DNA from 4 places in the Sedimentibacter sp. B4 genome. Region 4 is predicted to be linked to each of the others. Evidence: riboswitches for the same ligand, from Rfam matches in the RefSeq annotation. Region 4 holds a riboswitch; each other region holds the start of a gene.
What was found. A riboswitch is a leader RNA that binds a small molecule or an ion and turns the genes downstream of it on or off. The one in region 4 is predicted to bind cobalamin.

Region 1 (5,023 bases), on a different contig from region 4:
CAAGCTTAAAGGAACTTGGAGAAATGCTAAATCCACCCCTTGGAAAATCAGGTGTGAATCATAGATTAAGAAAAATTGAGGAAATTGCTGAAGATTTAATGAAGCATGAGAAAAGAGGTGTAGAAGATGAGATCACAAAAAGTAATATTAAAAAATAAGATAGGACTGCATGCTAGACCGGCAGCTATATTTGTGAAGAAAGCTAGAAATTTTGACAGTGAGATTATTATTAAAAAAGGAATCCAGGAAGCTAATGGAAAAAGCATTATTAGCATAATGGCTTTAGGAGCTATGAAAGGTGATGAACTTATTATCATTACTAAAGGTTCTGATGAAGACAAATGCATAGCTGAATTGTCAAACTTATTGGAATTCATGGAAGAAGAAGAATAAAGTATAAAAAGAGGGTGTAAACCTCTCAGTTGATGACAAAGTCAATTAAACATGTAGGGGAGGACCTCGTGTCCTCCCGCGGGCGGATACAAGATCCGACCCTACAGTTTGCAAAATAGGGTATGTCAATTAGCTGAAGAGGGTGTAAACCCTCTTATTTATTGCGTTAGTCCAACCGCAACGAGTTCCAAATATATTTGTGAATGAGACTGCGTACTCCATAAACCAATTATTAAATAATAAATCATAGGAGATAAAATGGAAAATAAAGTTTTGGCTGTTGTTGACGGCAGAGAAATAAAGGAATCTGACCTTAAAGCCCTTATGGGTAATTTAGGACAAAATGCGGCATATTTCCAAGGTGCTGAAGGAAGAGCAAAGTTAATTGATGAACTTGTTATGCATGAACTGATGTATTCTGATGCTGTTGAAAAGAACTTTGACAAGGATGAAGAATTTTTAGCTGTTATGGAAAACATGAAAAAGTCCATGCTGCAGCAGTATTCCTTAAGAAAAATGTTTAACAGCATTACAGTTTCAGATAAAGAACTTAAAGATTACTACGAAAAACACAAATCAATGTTCAAGACTGAAGAAATGGTTGCAGCAAGCCACATACTTGTTGAAACTGAAGAACAGGCCAATGAAATTCTTGAAGACATAACAGATGGCTTGAAATTTGAAGAAGCTGCAGAGAAATTTTCAAGCTGCCCTTCAAAACAAAATGGTGGTGCTCTGGGACAGTTCGGAAGAGGACAAATGGTAAAAGAATTTGAAGATGCTGCATTCTCAATGCAGGTTGGAGAAATAAGCGAACCTGTTAAGACACAGTTTGGATACCACATAATTAAACTTACAGAACACATACCTGCAAGAAATTCAGAATTTGAAGAAGTTTATCAGGAAGTTAAAGAAGGTTTCTTTGTAGAAAAGCAAGAGAAAGTATACATGGATAAAAAAGCTGAACTTACAGGCAAGTACGAAGTTTATATAATGGAATAACTTAAAATTTGTAATCGACAAAGCCCTATGGGGCTTTGTTATTTAATTCAAGTAAATTGTTAACACACTGGCAAGTCTGTGAATAAAATTCTTTTAAAACCTTACACTTGTTAACAACTTTATAAATTTTGTTGCAAATCAGTAAAAGTTTAGAACTTAGCAAAAAAAATGTTGCAAATCTAAACTCCTTGTGTTAATATAATTAAGCGATATGCGGATGTGGCGGAATTGGCAGACGCGCACGGTTCAGGTCCGTGTGGGTAACTCCATGCAGGTTCAAGTCCTGTCATCCGTACCAATATATTGAAAAAGCAATCTTATAAAATGAGATTGTTTTTTTTATGCACACTCTAAGAAACTATAGTTTGCTCTTTATCTAGAGTGGGATTATATTTGTTGACAATATAAAGATCTTAATATATAATTTAGGCAAATTGAATATTTGTGTTGTGGTAACATAAGTTTTAATAGGGAAAACAGTAAAAGCTGTTACAGCCCCCGCTACTGTGAAAGGTGATAATTTTCAATGCCACTGTGCGTATGCATGGGAAGGTGAATATTAGTTGAACCGAAAGTCAGGAGACCTGCCATAATACTTATTTATAGATTTTCGGGAGGATTATCATATAATAATTAAAATTGTTATTGTAAATTATTATGTTTATTTAAACTTCCGAAAACTTCGGAAGTTTTTTTATTGTCTGAATTATAATCAGGAGATATTGCTAGTTGTTTGCCAGTAATAACTATAAACCAGAATTAAAGGATTTCCAGTTGATTTTAGAAACAATTCAACTAATATTGAAAATAATAAAATCATTACCAAAAGAGGTTATGAGAAAAAGAGGTGAGCATGGAAGTAGCGGTAATAGGATTTAATCATAATTTATCACCTATTAAAATAAGAGAAAAAGTTTTTTTTACTGAAGCTAAAAAGATTGAAGCAACTACTATATTATTAGATAAAAATATTGATGAAATAATTATTTTGTCAACTTGCAACAGAAGTGAAATATATGTAGTATCAGACAATATAGAAAGGGCTGTTCATATTGTTAAAGAATTTTACATATCTTTTTTTAACGATAAAACGATTGATGAATATATTTTTTCAAAAATTAATGATGAAGCTGTTAAACATATTTTTCAGGTATGTGCCGGGTTTGATTCAATTGTAATAGGTGAAGATCAAATACTTGGACAGGTTAAAGAAGCTTTGACTACGGCAATGGCGTTAAATGGCAGCAGTAAAATATTAAATAAATTATTTAGAGAGGCAATTACTACTGCAAAAAAAATTAAAACAAAAGCAAAGATATCTGAAAATCCACTATCAATTAGTTATATTGGCGTAAAAAAACTTAGGGAGAATATCAAGGATTTGTCAAATAAAAAAATTCTTGTTATTGGGATTGGAAAAATGGGTATTCTGGCTTTAACTCACCTAAGAGAGAACAAGACTGGTCAAATATTCATCTGCAACAGAAACAAGTGCAAGTCCATAGAAATATGGGAAAAATTTAAAGACGTAGAAGTAGTGGAATACGAAAATTTGAAAAATATAATCAATGAAGTAGACATTATCATAAGTGCAACCTCATCCCCTCATGTAATCATAAAAGAAGAGGACATGAAAAAGAATAGAGGTAAATCTTTATATATTCTTGATTTAGCAATGCCAAGGGATATTGATGAAAATATAAAAAACATTCCAAACATTTTATTGTATGATGTGGACTCGTTAAAAACAGAATCTGAAGAAAATAAAATTATGAGAGAAACTCTTTTAAATGAAAACTTAAGTTTTATTGACGAATGCATTGATGAATTTAACATATGGAAAAGCAGTTTAAAAGCAGACAAGGTATTAGAATCAATGTATATAAAATGCAGCAATATAAAAGAAGACACTGTTTCATACATTTACCGAAAGACAAATTTAAGTGTAAAAGATAAAAAAATAATTGATAAAATGATAGAATCATCGCTTAAAAGACTTATGAGAGAAGCAGTTATAACACTAAAAGATACAAGGGAGGAAAAAAAGCTAAATGAGTATGTAAAAGTGCTCAATGAACTTTTTGGATTTTAATGCGCTATTATCCTATATGTATTGATACATTAAATAAAAAAATACTAGTTGTGGGCGGAGGAAACGTCTCATATTTAAAGCTGAAAGACCTTGCAAAGACTGAGGCTCATATAGACGTTGTTTCAGAAAAGTTTTTAAAGGAAGTTGAAGATCTGAATAATATCAATAGAAATATTATTCTAATAAAAGAAAACATTGAAAACTTTGAATTATCAGATGATTATCACATGGTTTTTATCTGTACTGACAATCATGAGTTGAACATTGAAATCTGCAAATATTTTAAAGATAAAAAATCCTTGGTCATGGTTGCTGACAATAGTGAGAAATCAGATTTTATTACTTCGGCAATTTTACATAAAGATAATATAACAGTATCGGTAAATACACAGGGCAAAAGCCCGACAGCTGCAAAACTAATATTAAATGAGACTGGTAAAATCCTTAATGAAGAATTCACAGAAAAAATAAGCTTGCTGTGCGAAATAAGAGAGCAGTTAAAAATGAAAAATAACGAAGGATTAAATATTGGAAATATAAAATCTACCATGGATTCATTAATATGTAAAAATAACTCGGATTTGAAAATATTTTTAAATGATATTGAGGATTCAGTCAGTCAGGAGAACTAAATGAAAATAAAAGTGGGAACAAGAGGCAGCAATTTAGCTTTAATTCAGACAAACTTAGTAATTAAAGAACTGAAAGAAAATAACCCTCACTTGGAATTTGAAATAAAAGTAATAAAGACCAAGGGAGATATAATACTAAATGTACCTCTTCATAAATTTAACGATAACGGAATATTTTCAAAGGAAATAGAAACTGCATTGCTTAATAAAGAGATTGACTTAGCCGTTCATTCAATGAAAGACATGCCGTCTAGGCATACAAAAGGTCTTACATTTGGTTCAGTGCCCAAAGGAGAAGATCCCAGGGATGTTATAGTTTCAAATAAAATTATTAACTCTTTATCGGACTTAGAAGGATGCTTAATTGGAACAGGAAGCGTAAGAAGGGACGTCCAGCTTAAAAAATTCATTAAAAATATAGAAGTTAAAAGTATCAGAGGAAACATTGAAAGCAGAATGAACAAAATCGAAACAGAAAATCTTGATGGTGTAATGCTTGCAGCAGCAGGATTAAAAAGAGCAAACTATGAAAGCAGGATAAGCTGTTACTTGGATCCAAAGTTGTTTATACCATCCCCTTGCCAAGGAATTTTAGCTCTTCAAATAAGAGAAGAAGATGAAGAAATAAAAAACATACTAAAAACCATTGAACATTATGAAACTTCAATTAGAGCAAAGGCAGAAAGAGCATTCTTAAAAAAATTGGGAGTTGGCTGTGAATTTCCCATGGGTGCATATACAGAAATTAATGATGAATCCATGACTTTGTATGCAATGTACGGTGATGAAAACGGCAGGTTCTTGTTAACGACAAAAGGTACTGCTCCAATATCTCAGGCAGAAAATCTTGGCATCATGTTAGCCGAAGAATTGATTGAAAAAAGCCATGAATTAAGTTCAGAAA
Region 2 (5,023 bases), on a different contig from region 4:
TCCTATTTCAGGATGAGATTTAATAGTGTCAAATTCTTCTTTTTCAAGCTTTCCATCCTTATTGAGAATTTTCTTGTCTATTCCTATTTTACCTATGTCATGTAATAGGGCTGCACTCTTTATTAAATCAATTTTACCTTGCGGAAGACCAAGTTGTTTGGCAATAGCTTCTGCATAGGCACCAACTCTCATGGAATGACCGCTGGTATATGGGTCGCTTGCTTCTATGGCTCGTACAAGGACATTCATGGTGTCAAAATAATTCTTGCGCATGTCTATGTAAAGTTTGAATGTGTATCTTGCAAATAAAAGTGGAATGAAGAACAAAAGCATTCCGCCTGTTCCGTAGCTATAAAAGGCAAAAGCAAGTATTATGCCTAAAAGGCTTACAAGCAATATGTTAATCAGCATTCCATAAAAACTACTTTTCCATATGTTTGAAAATTTTTCTTTTAATAATATAGCCATTAACACTGACATGCAAAAAGTGTTTAACAAAATATAAACAATTAATGCTGCAATGCCTGCTACCGGATTGTAAAATACAAATCTTACCTTAAGGAGATCGTCTACAACAACATATGCTAATCCAGCTATGCCTGTATTAATAAAATATTGGCTTATATTAAAGATTGTTTTATAAGGTGGATTATTAAATATATGAACTCTCCCTTTGCCGTCAACGTAGGGGCATCTGAACGCTACACCAGCTGCCATTACAACGGCAGCAATCAGAGGGTTTGTCAAGATTATTGCAGTAAATGCCAATGCTGTGCTGACTGATATGGCACCTATTTTAGGCAACGGTATTAGAAATGTTTCTGCTACGGCTGATAATACGCAGAAAACCGTTAGCAAAGTATAATCTTCGATTGTATACATTTCAAAAAAATTAATCAATAACATTATAGCAATGGCTGCTAACAATGTTATGTATACATATAATTTTATATTAATTTTTTGTTTTTCTAGATTATTATTCATTGTACTTACACCATCTACCATTTTTTAACCTCTATATTTCTATATAATGAAGGGCTGACAAATGATCAATTAATTTTTATAGCCAGCTGATGCTTGCGCCTGCAGCCAATACCAAAGATACTAAAGAAGCTATTATAGGCATTAATTTTTTCATGGGAATCCTCCGACAGTCAGTCTCTGCTCAGTTCGCTATTAGAACAGGAAGGATCCGCTACGCTAGTTTTGAAATATTTTAGTCAGCCCGATCATTCTTTTATATACAAACAGATTTTTCTGTTTATAGCATTTAATGTTGCCTTTATTGTAGAATCAATTTTGTTTGTTGTAACTATGGAGGAACCGATGAGAACATTTTCCTTCCCGTGGTCTATTTGAGTTATTGCTGCTACCATTACGTCTTTGCCTGCAACTTTGGCAGTCTGTATGTCTTCTACAATGAAGCAGTCAAGGTCAATGGCTTTTTTTATAGAATCCAGTGTAGATAAAGCAGCAACCATGAGTGTGTTTTTTTCTGTTTTAATTCCTTCAGCTTGTCCTGTATATTCTTTTTCATCCCAGGAAAGCTTTGTGTTTATTTTTATTCTGTCAGAAGAAGTTTCATTTGTGTAACCGTCATACAACAGCCTGAAATCAGTGTTGATTGAAATGTTTTTATTGATTTGTGCAACACTTATAATTTTATAATCCACATCTAAATTAAAATGAGACAACAAAGCAGTTCTGATATCACGTGATATTTGCTTTGAATGTCTACTGCTGTCAGACAGCACATGTATTTCGCTTATATTGTTGTTTGCATCAGAAATAATTTTACACGACAAGACAGATTTTATATTGGCTAAAAAATACTCCACTTCATCAAAATTCATATTATTCCTCCAAATGTTATACTACACGCTTTCAGTATAATACACATTTCGCATATTTTCAACAATTTAATTAAGAAATTTTCATATTTTTATCAATATTATACAAAAAAAACACATCTTTTCGACAAAATGAAAAAATGTGTTTACTTTGTGTTTACTTAATGACTGTTAAATTTCATTGAAATATTTCATAAGTCCTGTATATATTGCCCAGGCTGTTTTTTCCTGGTATTCATCAGATACAAGATTTTGTTCTTCAGCTGGATTGGATAAAAATCCACATTCAATTAATAAAACAGTGTTTTTTGTATCATCCATTATTTTTATATCTTGTTTAATTTGTGGAACTCGCTGGTTTTCTGGATCAAGGATTGTTTTCAGACTGTCCTGTAAAATAAAGGCTGCTGTTTTTCCGTACTCATTGTTTTTTTGGTAAAAAACATGAGAACCGTAATATTGTTTTTGTGGAAATGCATTTAAATGTATGGAAACAACTATATCAGCATTTGAATTGTTTATGGTGCTCACTCTGTTTTTCAAATCTTCGTTTTTCTTATCTCTGATTGTATCTGATGCTGATGAATAAAGACCCGTATCATCATATCTTGTCATTTCAACTTCAAAACCGCTTCCTTCAAGAAATGTCATGAGTTTTTTAGATATTTCAAGATTAATGGGGGCTTCTCCTATATGAAGGCTTCCGCTTGCACCCTGATCGATGCCCCCGTGACCTGGATCTATGAGAATTTTTATTTTATCCAGTTTTTCACTTGTTCCGTTGATTGTTTCGCTGGTAATTCCTATATTTGAAAATAATATCAGCAAGGCTGTGATTATCAAAGCAATTGAAAATACTATATTTACTTTTTTAAATAATTCTTCCATATATCCTCCAAAACATTTTCTTATTTAAGATTATGAAGACTGAAAATTTATTATTACTATAATCTCATTTGACAATATGTATTTTTTAATATATAATGAGCTCAACTAAATATTAAAGTTTGGTAACTATAGTTTTAAAAGGGAAAACAGTAAAATCTGTTACAGCCCCCGCTACTGTGAAAGGTGATAAGGCTCAAAACCACTGTGATAAACGGGAAGGTGAGCTTTAGATGAACCGATAGTCAGGAGACCTGCCAAATTTTGATTTGAAGATTTTCGGGAGGATTATCTTAAATGTTAGAGTATATTTACTGCACATACATGTCTTCCAAGAAATTGGAAGATTTTTTATTTTGGAATAATTTAAACAAAGTATATAGTCTCAGGGTGATATTATGAGGGATTATATTATAAAAGACGGTAAAAAATTAAGGTGCGGATATACAACCGGAACATGTGCAGCAGCTGCTTCATCTGCTGCGGCAATTATGCTTCTCACAGGGAAGACAGTTGACAATGTGCAAGTGAGATTGCCCTTAGGAGAAACAATTTTCATGGACATAAAAAATCCATGTTTTGATGTTCAAGGGGTAAGCTGCAGCGTCACGAAAGACAGCGGCGATGATCCGGATATAACTGACGGCATTGAAATTTATGCTAAAGTGAGCCTTGATGACACAGGAAAAATAAATATTTATGGGGGGCAGGGAGTAGGAAGGGTTACTCAAAAGGGACTTGACTGCCAAGTTGGCGAGGCAGCCATAAATTCTGTTCCTAGAAAAATGATAACTGAAAATCTTAAGAGAATTTCAAACGAGTACAAGTACAGGGGAGGAATGAGCGTAACAGTATACGTTCCGGAAGGTGAAGAAAAAGCCTTGAAAACATTCAATCCTCAGCTTGGAATAATTGGAGGCATATCCATACTTGGAACAACAGGAATAGTTGAACCCATGAGTGAGAAAGCTCTTGTTGACAGTTTGAAAATAGAGATGAAAGTAATAAGAGAAAAGGGCTATCTAAGACTTCTTGCTTTTCCTGGAAATTACGCTGAGAAATTTATAGACAGCACTTTGGGAATACGAGGAGAAAACAGTCTTAAGTTCAGCAATTACTTAGGAGAGGTGCTGGATTTTTCTGTGGAGCTTGGTTTCAAGGAAGTTCTCATTGTAGGGCACATAGGCAAGATGGTTAAGGTAGCCGGAGGAATGCTCAATACACATTCTCATAACGGTGATTTCAGGATGGAAGTTATTGCATGTTACGCAGCCTTGTACGGTGCAGGAAGCTCTGCAATAAATGAAATTTTATCAAGCGCCACAACAGAACATGCTTTATCAATACTTGAAAGAGAAAATATAGAAAAGCTTGTATTGCAGAAAATAAGCGAAAAAGCTGAATATTACATAAATAAGCGTGTAAACAACACCGTTAAAACAAAACTCATAATTTATTCAAACGACAAAGGCATATTAAATTAAGGAGAAATCATGGTACATTTTGTTGGAGCAGGCCCTGGAGCCGCAGATTTAATTACATTAAAGGGGCACAATTTATTGCAGAGAGCAGATGTAGTAATATATGCAGGCTCACTGGTAAATCCTGAACTTTTAAAATACACAAGGGATAATTGCCAGATTTATAACAGTGCAAACATGACTCTTGAAGAAGTAATAGATGTTATAAAGACCGCTGAAAAAGAAAATAAAGACACTGTGAGGCTTCACACCGGAGATCCAAGCATTTATGGGGCAATACGAGAACAAATTGATATTTTAAAAGAGCTTCATATTGAATTTGAAGTTGTTCCGGGAGTAAGTTCGTTTTTTGGAGCAGCAGCTTCTTTAAATGCTGAATACACTCTTCCGGATGTAAGTCAGACCGTTATTATTACCCGTATGGAGGGTAGGACTCCAGTGCCGGATAGAGAAAAAATAAGGTCACTGGCTTCCCATAAATCAACCATGGTTTTGTTCCTGAGCTCAGGACTTTCTGAAAAGCTTTCGGACGAACTGATTATGGGCGGATATGAACCCAGTACGCCAGTTGCAGTTGTTTACAAAGCAACATGGCCTGATGAAAAAATATTTCATGCTACCGTTGCAACTCTTCCTGAAATTATGAAAACAAACAACATAACGAAGACAGCCCTTATTCTTGTTGGAAACTTCTTGGGAAATGACTACAAAAGAAGTGAATTGTACAATCCTTCTTTTACACATGAATTCAGAAAGGCAGAAAATTAGAGATGAATATCTGTATTTTCGGAGGAACCACAGAAGGAA
Region 3 (5,023 bases), on a different contig from region 4:
TTTTTTCCAGTGCCCAGTCCACAATTTCCTTGTCTTCCCTGCAGAGTTTTTTTCCGAATTTTAGATGAGGATATCTTCCGTAAGAAACAAGCTCTTCTACTGAAACATCACTGGATACATTTTTAACCTGAGGGAGAACCGCAAGCTTTTGTGCTATTGTCCTTGTGTTCATTTCATCTATGTCCATGCCGCCGATGTAAATGTTTCCGCATGTTGGTTTAAGACATCTGCTTGCAGCCTTAATCAATGTGGTTTTTCCCGAGCCGTTTGGCCCAATAATGGTTAAAATTTCGCCTTTGTTTACCATAAAGCTTATATTTTTAAGAACTTCCTTTTCACCATAACTTACATTAAGTTTATCAACTTCTAAATTCATATTAATATTCTGCCTTTCTTCTCAGCAAATACAAAAAAAATGGTGCTCCAAGTGCAGACATGATGATTCCCACGGGTATTTCAACAGGAGCAAACATTGTTCGTGCCAGGGTGTCACATATAACAACCACAAAGGAACCGGTAAAAATTGTTGCCGGCATAAGGTATCTGTAATCAGATCCTATGAAAAGCCTGGTCATGTGGGGAACTATGAGTCCCACAAACCCAAGCAGTCCCACAACACTGACCGCTGCACCTGCTAGAAGAGAAGATATTATTATAAAAAAGAAACGTGTTCTTTCAACATTAATCCCTAGTCCTGTTGCAACCTCGTCTCCAAGCATCAATATGTTGAGCTTGTTTTGTATTAATAAAACCATTATTACTCCTGCAAAAGCATAAGGTAGGATTGTAAAAATATCCTGCCAGTTAGTGGCTGAAAGACCTCCAACCATGAACCCTATTATGCCTGACACCTTATCAGGATAAAAAGTCATTATTGCGTTGTTTCCCGCTCCAAGAAGAGAAGAAACCGCAACTCCTGCAAGTATGATCCTGTTAGGTTTTGCTCCATCCTTCCATGCCAGAAAATAAATGAACATGGTAGCAAGTAAAGCTCCTGCAAATGCACCCAGTGGTGCAAGAAAATAAAACTCCGGAAAAAGTATGAGTACAATCAATGTCATGAGTCCTGCCCCTGATGACACTCCTATGATATTTGGAGAAGCCAGAGGATTTCTCATAACACCCTGCAAAATAGAACCGGAGAGCGCTAGACATGTTCCTGTCAGAGATGCTGCTATTGTTCTTGGCAGCCTGACATTCCATATTATTTGAGAGTTTACTGTATTTTGTCTAAAAAATAGTGCACTCAATATTTCACCTGATTGTATTTTAACTGCTCCGTTTCCTATGCTTATTAAAAAACCTGCTGCAGAAAGAAAGATGAAAATAAACAATATAGATTTCTTTTTAATTTTTTCAATCTTGATGTTTTTGCTGTCCATAGCTCTCCTCATGTTGCGCTTCTATTTGCTAAATACTTCCGGATATAAAATTTTTGCCAGATTTTCATAAGCTTCGGCATACTTGTTGTTTGGCTTGTACATGTATAAATTCTTTGGCAGTATGTGGTAATTGCCTTCCTTAACAGCTGTAAGAGATGCCCATGCAGGATTGTCCTCTGCATCACTTTTTAATCTTTCTTTGATTTTTTCAATGTCTGTTCCCATGGTCAACACAAATATGAAATCCGGATCTTCCTCCAGGATTTTTTCCATGCTGAATGTTTTTGAATCGGATGTTTCCATTTCCGTATCAGAAATATTCACTGTGTTCAAGTCTTTGAGCATTTCACCAACCATTGAGTTTGAATCCCTCACCGACAAGCTTTTTGCAGAAGCAAACAATATAAGAACGCTGTAATTTTTATCTGCAGGGGCTTTTGCAATTATTTCATCAACATTGTTTTTAACTTCTTCTGCCTGAGTTTCATAGAGGTCTTCTCTGTCTGTTACGGCTGTAAAAAGCTTCACTGTTTCATAATAATCATTTTTATAGTCGTTATCCAGTGCAATTACCGGAATATTGTTTTGTTTTAATGTTGAAACCATTTCTTTTTGTACCTTGTAAGCTGTAGTCATAATAACAAGGTCCGGCTTAAGTGAAATTATTTTTTCAAGGCTGGGGTCGCTGGCAGTTCCTACGGATTCAGCAGACTTTGCATTTTCCACAGGCTTTTCTTCTGACTCTTCAACTCTTCCTATAACTGTTCCTCCGCAGCTGTCCCATATGTCAAGATATGAATTGTACAGGCACACAACTCTTTGAGGTTTTTTTTCAATTGTTACTCTTTCCCCAGTTGCATCTGTAAATGTTACATCATCCTGCCCCACTTTAACATCGTACTTTAAAACAATTTCTTCTGAATCATTTTTTGTTTCTTCATTTTTTACTTCTTGTGCTGAAACATTATTTGATTCTGCCAAAGCCACCTTTTCATTTTTGCTGCATCCTGCTATAGCTAAAACTAATGCTGCAGACAAGATTAATGATAATAATTTTGTTTTTTTCATTTTTTCCTCCATATATTTTGTTCTTTCGTGGAGAAATAAAACCACAGTATACCATGGTTTATGTATAACTTCACTCCGAAGACTATAAAAAACAGGCAGGTTTCCTGGCTCATGGCATCCTACTCTCAAGCCTTCCCGGATATCCAGTGGCATGTATGATTTCGTTCCATTTACAGTAGCGGGGGCTGCAGCGGATTTTCACCGCTTTCCCTAACACCTGTAATTTAAACTATTGTTTTATAATTTATAACCTCTTCTTGTGATAATTTTATTGTTTTTTATATATGTGGAACTGTTTCCAACAATTACAATACTTAACATGTCAATATCGTCATAATCAATTGTGTCCAGAGTGCAAACAATTGACATTTGGTTTTCTCTTTCGGCATTTTTTACAATTCCTACAGGGGTTGAGATATGCTTGTATTTTTTTATGATTTCAAAAGCATTCTTAAGGTAATCAGGGCGGCCGTTGCTTCTTGGATTGTAGATACACATTACAAAATCACCCTGTGCAGCCAGCTCAACTCTTTTATAAATTAAATCAAGCGGAGTTAAAAGGTCGCTTAAACTTATGTGGCAGTAATCATGCATAAGTGGAGCTCCAAGAACTGCTGCTGCAGCAGTTGAAGCTGTCACACCGCTTATTATTTTAACATCTTCATGTTCAGCAAGCTCAAGCACAAGTCCCGCCATGCCGTAGACACCTGCATCACCGGAACTTATGACTGCAACCGTCTTTCCTGTTTTTGCTATTTCAACGGCTTTTTTTACCCGTTCAATTTCCTGCTTCATTCCATTTGATACTATTTCCTTGTCCTTGATGATGTCTTTTATTAAATCAATATATGTTTTGTATCCCACTACTACATCTGAATTTTCAATTGCATACATTGCTTCGTATGTCATTGTTCTAGTGCTTCCAGGTCCTATTCCCACAGCGTATATCATTTAAATCTCCCATTTTTTGTTAATAAGTATTGTTGTAAAGTATGAAACATCTTCTTTTTTCAAATCTCTGATATTCTTATAAACCCTTTCGCCTTCCTTTGAAGAATTGCTCACAGCTAATGAACAGTGTTCAAGTCTTTCATTTAAAATCAAGTCAATTACTACATCAAAATTTCTGTAAACTTTCATGAGAACAATCGAACTTTCATTTTTGATGTAACATTTAAGCTTTTCTGTATCCATTGTGGCAGGCAGCACTATTAAAGGGTCATCTCCTTCAACCAGAGGAAAATTATTTTTGGATGCAATGTCCAGAAATGAAGTTATGCCTGGTATTGTTTTTATATTTATTTTTTGTTTAAGAATTTTCAGCAGATAAATGTATGTGCTGTAAACCATGGGGTCTCCGATGGTTACAAACCCTACATTTTTTCCGTTAATTACATCCTGTTCAATTTCATCTGCAATTGTCTCCCATGATTTTTGTAAATTTTCTGAGTTATAATTCATTGGAAAGTGCCTGCTTTTTACAACAGTGCCGCTGTTTATTAAACCTTTTATGATTTCATGGGCTATACTTGCTGATTCATCTTTTTTTGCAGCAGGCACATATAAAACATCAAGAATTTTAAGGATGTCGGCTGCTTTCTTTGTGACAGCATCCATGCTGCCAACTCCCACACCAATGCCGTAAAACATTCCCTTTTCCATTAATTTTCCTCCACATTGTACAAGAGGGCGTTTATTATGGCTGCAGCAACATTGCTGCCTCCTTTTCTTCCCTTTGCAACTATGTAGGGAATATTAGCATTCATTATGAGTTCCTTTGCTTCAACCACATTCACAAAGCCCACAGGAACACCAATAACCAGTTCAGGATTTATTTTTCCTTCTGATATGAGCTCATAAAGTTTTATGAGTGCTGTAGGTGCATTGCCTATGGCAAATATGAGCGGTCCTTGTATTTTTGAAGCCCTCTCCATTGATACTGTTGCCCTTGTTTCGCCGCGCTCGCTTGCTTCCTTTGCAACATCTTCATCTGCCATGAAGCATTTTATGTTCACTCCATACTTAGCTGCTGCCTTTTTATTTATTCCAGAATAGGCCATGTTTGTGTCTGTTATTATTGTCGCTCCACTTTTCAATGCAGCTTTTGCATTTTTAACGACATCTTCTGAAAAAATTAAATTGTCCACATAATCAAAATCAGCAGTTGTATGTATGACACGTTTTATTATTGGTTCTTTTTCGCTTTCAAGCTTTAAATCACCAAGTTCATTCTGAATTATTTCAAAACTTCGCTTTTCAATATTTTGAGGTTCTACAAATTTTATGTTGTTCATAATAGCTCCAATCAGTAATTAAAATCTACATTGTATTCATCCATGCAGGCAGCCACAGTGACAGAATTTTTTATTGTTTTATTTATAATCAATTTATTGCAGGTACTTCCCATGGAAGCCGACCTTTCACAAACGCTGTCAACTCCTGTAATTTTTTTTACAAAGTTTGATTCAGTATAGCTGCCTTCCAGTGTGTTGAGCTGGCTTTTTGAATATGTGTAAAATGGAACATTTAAAAATTCAGCAGCTTTAATTATTCCGTCTTCATGTTTTTTAATG
Region 4 (5,023 bases):
AGCATGAATCTCAAAGCGTCTGCTCCGAACTGGCCAACAACTTCCAATGGGTCGATGCCGTTACCAAGAGACTTGCTCATTTTTCTTCCTTCAGCATCTCTTACGAGACCGTGAATAAATACATTTTTAAAAGGAGATTCTCCTGTCATTTCAAGGGCTGAAAATACCATACGAACAACCCAGAAGAATATTATGTCATAACCTGTTACAAGTACATCTGTTGGATAGAAATATTTGAAATCTTCTGTCTGGTTTGGCCAGCCCAATGTTGAGAATGGCCATAGACCTGATGAAAACCATGTGTCAAGAACGTCTTCGTCCTGCTTGATGTTTGTGCTGCCGCATTTAGTACATTTATGAGGAGCATCCTTTTGAACCATTATTTCTCCGCATTCCTGGCAGTAGTATGCCGGAATTCTGTGACCCCACCACAATTGTCTTGAAATGCACCAGTCTCTTATGTTTTCAAGCCAGTGAGTGTAAATTTTTGTAAAACGTTCAGGAACAAATTCAACTTCCTTGTTGTCTCCTGCTTTTAATGCAGGTTCAGCAAGAGGTTTCATCTTAACAAACCACTGGTCTGAAACTCTTGGTTCAACTATGTTGTGGCATCTGTAGCATGTTCCTACGTTGTGATCAGTACTTTCTGTTTTTACCATGAATCCATTTTCTTCAAGTTCCTTTACAAATTCCTTTCTGCATGTAAAACGGTCCATTCCTTTGTATTTTCCGGCTTCTTCATTCATTGTTCCGTCTTCGTTCATGCAGTTGATTTGTTCAAGATTGTGTCTAAGCCCAATTTCAAAGTCGTTAGGGTCGTGGCATGGAGTTATTTTAAGCGCTCCGGTTCCCTTTTCCATGTCAGGATACTCATCTCCTATTATTGGAATTTCTCTTCCAACAAGAGGAACTATAACCTTTTTGCCAATGAGGTGTTTGTATCTTTCATCATCAGGATGAGCTGCTATGGCAACATCTCCGAATATTGTTTCAGGTCTTGTTGTTGCTACAACAAAGTATTCGTCAGGATTTTCAACATATGGATATTTTACATAGTAGTATTTTCCCGGAATGTCCTCATGCTCAACCTCTGCATCTGACAAAGTAGTGTGACAGTCAGGACACCAGTTTATTATTCTGTTTCCTTTATATATGAGTCCTTTTTCATAAAGCTTAATGAAAAATTCAACTACAGCCTCGTTGCAGCCTTCATCCATGGTGAATCTTTCTCTGGACCAGTCGCATGAATTTCCAAGCTTCTTAACCTGCTGAACAATTCTTCCGCCGTATTCTTCTTTCCACTTCCATGCACGTTTTAAGAATTCTTCTCTTCCTATTTCTTCTTTTGTCTTGCCTTCATCTTTTTTAAGTCTTTCAACAACCTTTACTTCAGTTGCAATGCTGGCATGGTCAGATCCCGGAAGCCATAAAGCTTCATAACCCTGCATTCTTTTCCATCTTGTTAAAACGTCCTGCAAAGTCATGTCCAGTGCATGCCCCATGTGAAGCTGTCCTGTTATGTTTGGAGGCGGCATCACAATTGTAAATGGTTTTTTGTCTTTGTTAACTTCTGCTCTGAAGCAGTTTTCTTCCATCCAAATATCATAAATCTTATCTTCAAATTCTTTTGGATTGTACTTGCTTGGTATATTCGTTGTCATAACTAGTTCCTTTCCTTATATTAATATTAGTTTTATTTTTTGTGCTGGTTCTTGTTGCGTCTGTGCGGCCAATGGTCTGACATATCGCTGTCTCATTCATCAATAATTCTTTCAACACTGCTTGATTGAATCAACACAGCGCAGTTTCGTTCACCAAATTATTTGCTCCTCACGTCGCATAATTTTCGCAGTTTCATTCTTAAATTTGTCTGCTCACTGCCGCTCGCACAAATTTAGAATTCATTGCGGTTGAATTACCAACAATTTATTTCTCCCTACGGTCGAATAAATTGGGTAAATCATACGGAACTCATTGTGTCTGACCTACCACCAATTCTTGCTTCGCTATCGCTCGCAACAATTGGGTTAGGGCATACAAAAAGCGGGTGTTCTTATCCTAAAAGGACGAGAAAACCCGCGGTACCACCTAATTTCCATTTCTGGCTCTTAATTTTATAACGGCAACCCGTTTAATCTTACTGTTGTTTCAGATTAAATGCTCCAAAGCTACCTTCAGTCCACATGTTCTTATGAAATCTTTCAACCCATGGATTTCACTCTCTGTAAAGTTTATGAACCTACTCCTCTTCTTCATAGCAAAATATTTAATTACTTACCATAATATTAAAAATATGTTCTTTTGTCAATAACTATTTAAGCTTTTTGTATGCGTAAATTCATTTTTTCCAATCAATCTTCAATTGACAAAAATGCTTAATTATAATATACTCTACTCAATTAAACATCTTTCGATATTGGTGCGCGCAAGCGATAATAGGGAATTAGGTTAAAATCCTAAACAGTCCTGCTGCCGTGATGAGAGAGCGATTTTTATGCACATGCAACCACTGGATTCTTCTGGGAAGGTAAAAAATTGCTATGACCTCTGAGTCGGAAAACCTGCCAGTATTATTTGCGTAAATACCGCAAATGCTATGCTTTCCAGGAAGAAAAGCGATAGCAAAATAAATTGGATATTCACTCCAGCTGGTTGTGGTAATTTACGTTTCGTTTATTCGGAACGTTTTTTTATTGCAAAGGTGTTTAAAATAAACCGGAGGATTATTATGAAAAAGAAATTATTTACAATGGCATCAATACTTTTGATAGTCGCATCAATGACGGGATGTTCCAAATATCTGGCTCCTGAAAAAAAAGTGCAGGAACCAACAAACAAAACAGAACAGCAAACTCCAGATAAAGAGTCAAATGAACTAAGTCTCCCTACAACAGACAGGGCAGGCAATGAAATAACAATTCCTGAAGAAGTAAACAAAATAATATCCATGTCCCCTTCAAATACAGAAATTATTGTAGCATTGGGTTACGGAGACAAACTAATTGCAGTTGACAAATATTCCAAAGACATAGAAGGAATACCCGCAGATCTGCCTCTATTTGACATAATGAAGCCTGATGTTGAACAGCTCGTTGCCCTTGAACCTGACCTCGTTATTGCATCAGGAATGAGCAAGAGTGATGGAAGCGATCCTTTCAAGCCTGTGAAAGACTTAGGAATTTGTTTGGCATACATACCTTCAAGCGACAGCATGGAAGGAATATACGAAGACATAATGTTCCTGGCTAAATCCCTGAAGAATGAAGAAAAAGGAACAGAACTTGTTGAGGGAATGAAGACAGAAATAGCTAAAATCACTGAACTTTCTTCAAAAATAACAGAAAAGAAATCAGTTTATTTTGAAATAGCTGCTGCACCAAATCTGTACAGCTTTGGAAGCGGAGTATTCTTAAATGAAATGATTGAACTTATCGGTGCAGAAAATATATTTGCTGATCAGGAAAAATGGATTTCCGTATCAGATGAATCTGTTGTAGCAGCAGATCCGGACATAATACTTACAAATGTCAGCTACATTGAAAATCCAACTGAAGAAATAAAATCAAGAGCTGGATGGGATAACATGACTGCTGTTAAAAACAATGATGTTTATTACATCGACAATTCAGCAAGCTCTCTATCAAACCACAATGTTGTTAAAGCATTGAAGGAAATGGCAGAAGATGTGTATCCGGAAGTATTTAAAAAATGAAAACTAAAATAAAAGTAATTTTGTCCATCATTATATGCATAATAGTAATCATGATGGGCATCGGCTTAGGGAGCATTTATGTTCCCGGAAGCCACATTATTAATATAATAGCCGGCAAAACATTTGGATTACCACTTAATCCGGATGTGAAGGAAGTTTCCGTTTCAATTGTATGGAATCTGAGACTGCCAAGAACAATACTTGCATTTCTTGTGGGAGGAGCACTGGCTGTGAGCGGAACTGTAATGCAGTCAGTACTTAAAAATCCTCTTGCATCATCATATACACTTGGGGTTTCTTCAGGAGCATCACTGGGTGCGGCATTTGTTATAGTCACAGGATTTTCCATACCTTTTCTTGGACCATTCACATTACCGGCAGTGGGATTAACATTCGGGTTGGTCACTGTTTTTTCGGCAGTGAAGTTTGCATCAAAAATGGACAAAAACCTGGAAAACAATACCATAATCCTGGTGGGTATGGTGTTTTCTCTATTTGTCAATGCAATTCTTACGCTTTTGACTTCCATGGCAAAGGAGCACCTTGAGCAGCTTACATTCTGGCAGATGGGAAGTTTTGCACTGAAGGACTGGTCCAATGCTTTAATATTGTTCCCCATTGTGCTGGTTGGAATAATTGTAATAGAAAGTTATTCAAAGGAACTGGACATAATGACTTTCGGTGAGGAGCAAGCCTTCACCATGGGTGTTGATGTTCAGAAAGTAAAGTGGATTCTTCTTGGACTTTCTGCTGCTCTCACAGGAAGCGCAATTTCATTTGTGGGAGTCATAGGTTTCATTGACTTGATTGCACCTCATGTTGTAAGGAAGATTTTCGGTTCTTCTCACAAGACAGTAATTCCCATGTCAATGCTTTTTGGAGGAGCATTCATGGTTCTGTGTGATCTGACTGCAAGAACAATTATATCGCCGTCTGAGCTGCCTGTGGGCGCAATAACTGCGCTTGTAGGAGCACCGTTTTTTGCATATATTTATTTTTCCAAAAGAAAGGAGCTGTAAATGCTTACTTTAAAAAATGTTTCTGCAGGCTATAACGGATTTGATGTTATTTCAGACATATCACTGGATGTCATGGAAGGCGAAAACCTGTGCATTTTAGGACCCAACGGCTGTGGAAAAACAACTCTTATTAAGACAATATCAGGGCTGATTCCTCATATGGGAACTATTGAAATAGACGGAATAAATATTTCTGACATGAAAAGAACGGAAGTTGCCGAAAAAATAGCAGTCATGAGCCAGATATCAACAATATATTTTTCATACACCATTTATGAAACAGTTCTTTTGG

Region 1: it holds a riboswitch for cobalamin, as region 4 does, so the genes downstream of both, hemA (glutamyl-tRNA reductase) here and BN358_RS21180 (ABC transporter substrate-binding protein) in region 4, are expected to answer to the same signal.
Region 2: it holds a riboswitch for cobalamin, as region 4 does, so the genes downstream of both, cbiD (cobalt-precorrin-5B (C(1))-methyltransferase CbiD) here and BN358_RS21180 (ABC transporter substrate-binding protein) in region 4, are expected to answer to the same signal.
Region 3: it holds a riboswitch for cobalamin, as region 4 does, so the genes downstream of both, BN358_RS04815 (ABC transporter substrate-binding protein) here and BN358_RS21180 (ABC transporter substrate-binding protein) in region 4, are expected to answer to the same signal.

Annotation. Positions count from the first base shown of each region.
Region 1 is NZ_CANG01000034.1:44,636-49,658, reverse strand. It holds gene whiA (DNA-binding protein WhiA) at 1-158, shown strand, start outside; gene BN358_RS06240 (HPr family phosphocarrier protein) at 127-393, shown strand; gene BN358_RS06235 (peptidylprolyl isomerase) at 652-1,395, shown strand; tRNA gene BN358_RS06230 (tRNA-Leu) at 1,609-1,693, shown strand; cobalamin riboswitch at 1,829-2,002, shown strand; gene hemA (glutamyl-tRNA reductase) at 2,249-3,487, shown strand; gene BN358_RS06220 (bifunctional precorrin-2 dehydrogenase/sirohydrochlorin ferrochelatase) at 3,487-4,119, shown strand; gene hemC (hydroxymethylbilane synthase) at 4,120-5,023, shown strand, end outside.
Region 2 is NZ_CANG01000029.1:20,394-25,416, reverse strand. It holds gene BN358_RS04895 (HD domain-containing phosphohydrolase) at 1-1,005, opposite strand, end outside; gene BN358_RS04890 (hypothetical protein) at 1,230-1,853, opposite strand; gene BN358_RS04885 (N-acetylmuramoyl-L-alanine amidase) at 2,022-2,738, opposite strand; cobalamin riboswitch at 2,842-3,012, shown strand; gene cbiD (cobalt-precorrin-5B (C(1))-methyltransferase CbiD) at 3,134-4,219, shown strand; gene cobM (precorrin-4 C(11)-methyltransferase) at 4,229-4,984, shown strand; gene cobK (precorrin-6A reductase) at 4,987-5,023, shown strand, end outside.
Region 3 is NZ_CANG01000029.1:6,735-11,757, forward strand. It holds gene BN358_RS04805 (ABC transporter ATP-binding protein) at 1-376, opposite strand, end outside; gene BN358_RS04810 (iron ABC transporter permease) at 378-1,382, opposite strand; gene BN358_RS04815 (ABC transporter substrate-binding protein) at 1,404-2,450, opposite strand; cobalamin riboswitch at 2,527-2,686, opposite strand; gene cobJ (precorrin-3B C(17)-methyltransferase) at 2,688-3,401, opposite strand; gene cobI (precorrin-2 C(20)-methyltransferase) at 3,402-4,112, opposite strand; gene BN358_RS04830 (precorrin-8X methylmutase) at 4,112-4,747, opposite strand; gene BN358_RS04835 (cobalt-precorrin 5A hydrolase) at 4,756-5,023, opposite strand, start outside.
Region 4 is NZ_CANG01000963.1:21,389-26,411, forward strand. It holds gene BN358_RS21175 (valine--tRNA ligase) at 1-1,661, opposite strand, end outside; T-box leader at 2,060-2,265, opposite strand; cobalamin riboswitch at 2,401-2,584, shown strand; gene BN358_RS21180 (ABC transporter substrate-binding protein) at 2,729-3,712, shown strand; gene BN358_RS21185 (iron ABC transporter permease) at 3,709-4,731, shown strand; gene BN358_RS21190 (ABC transporter ATP-binding protein) at 4,732-5,023, shown strand, end outside.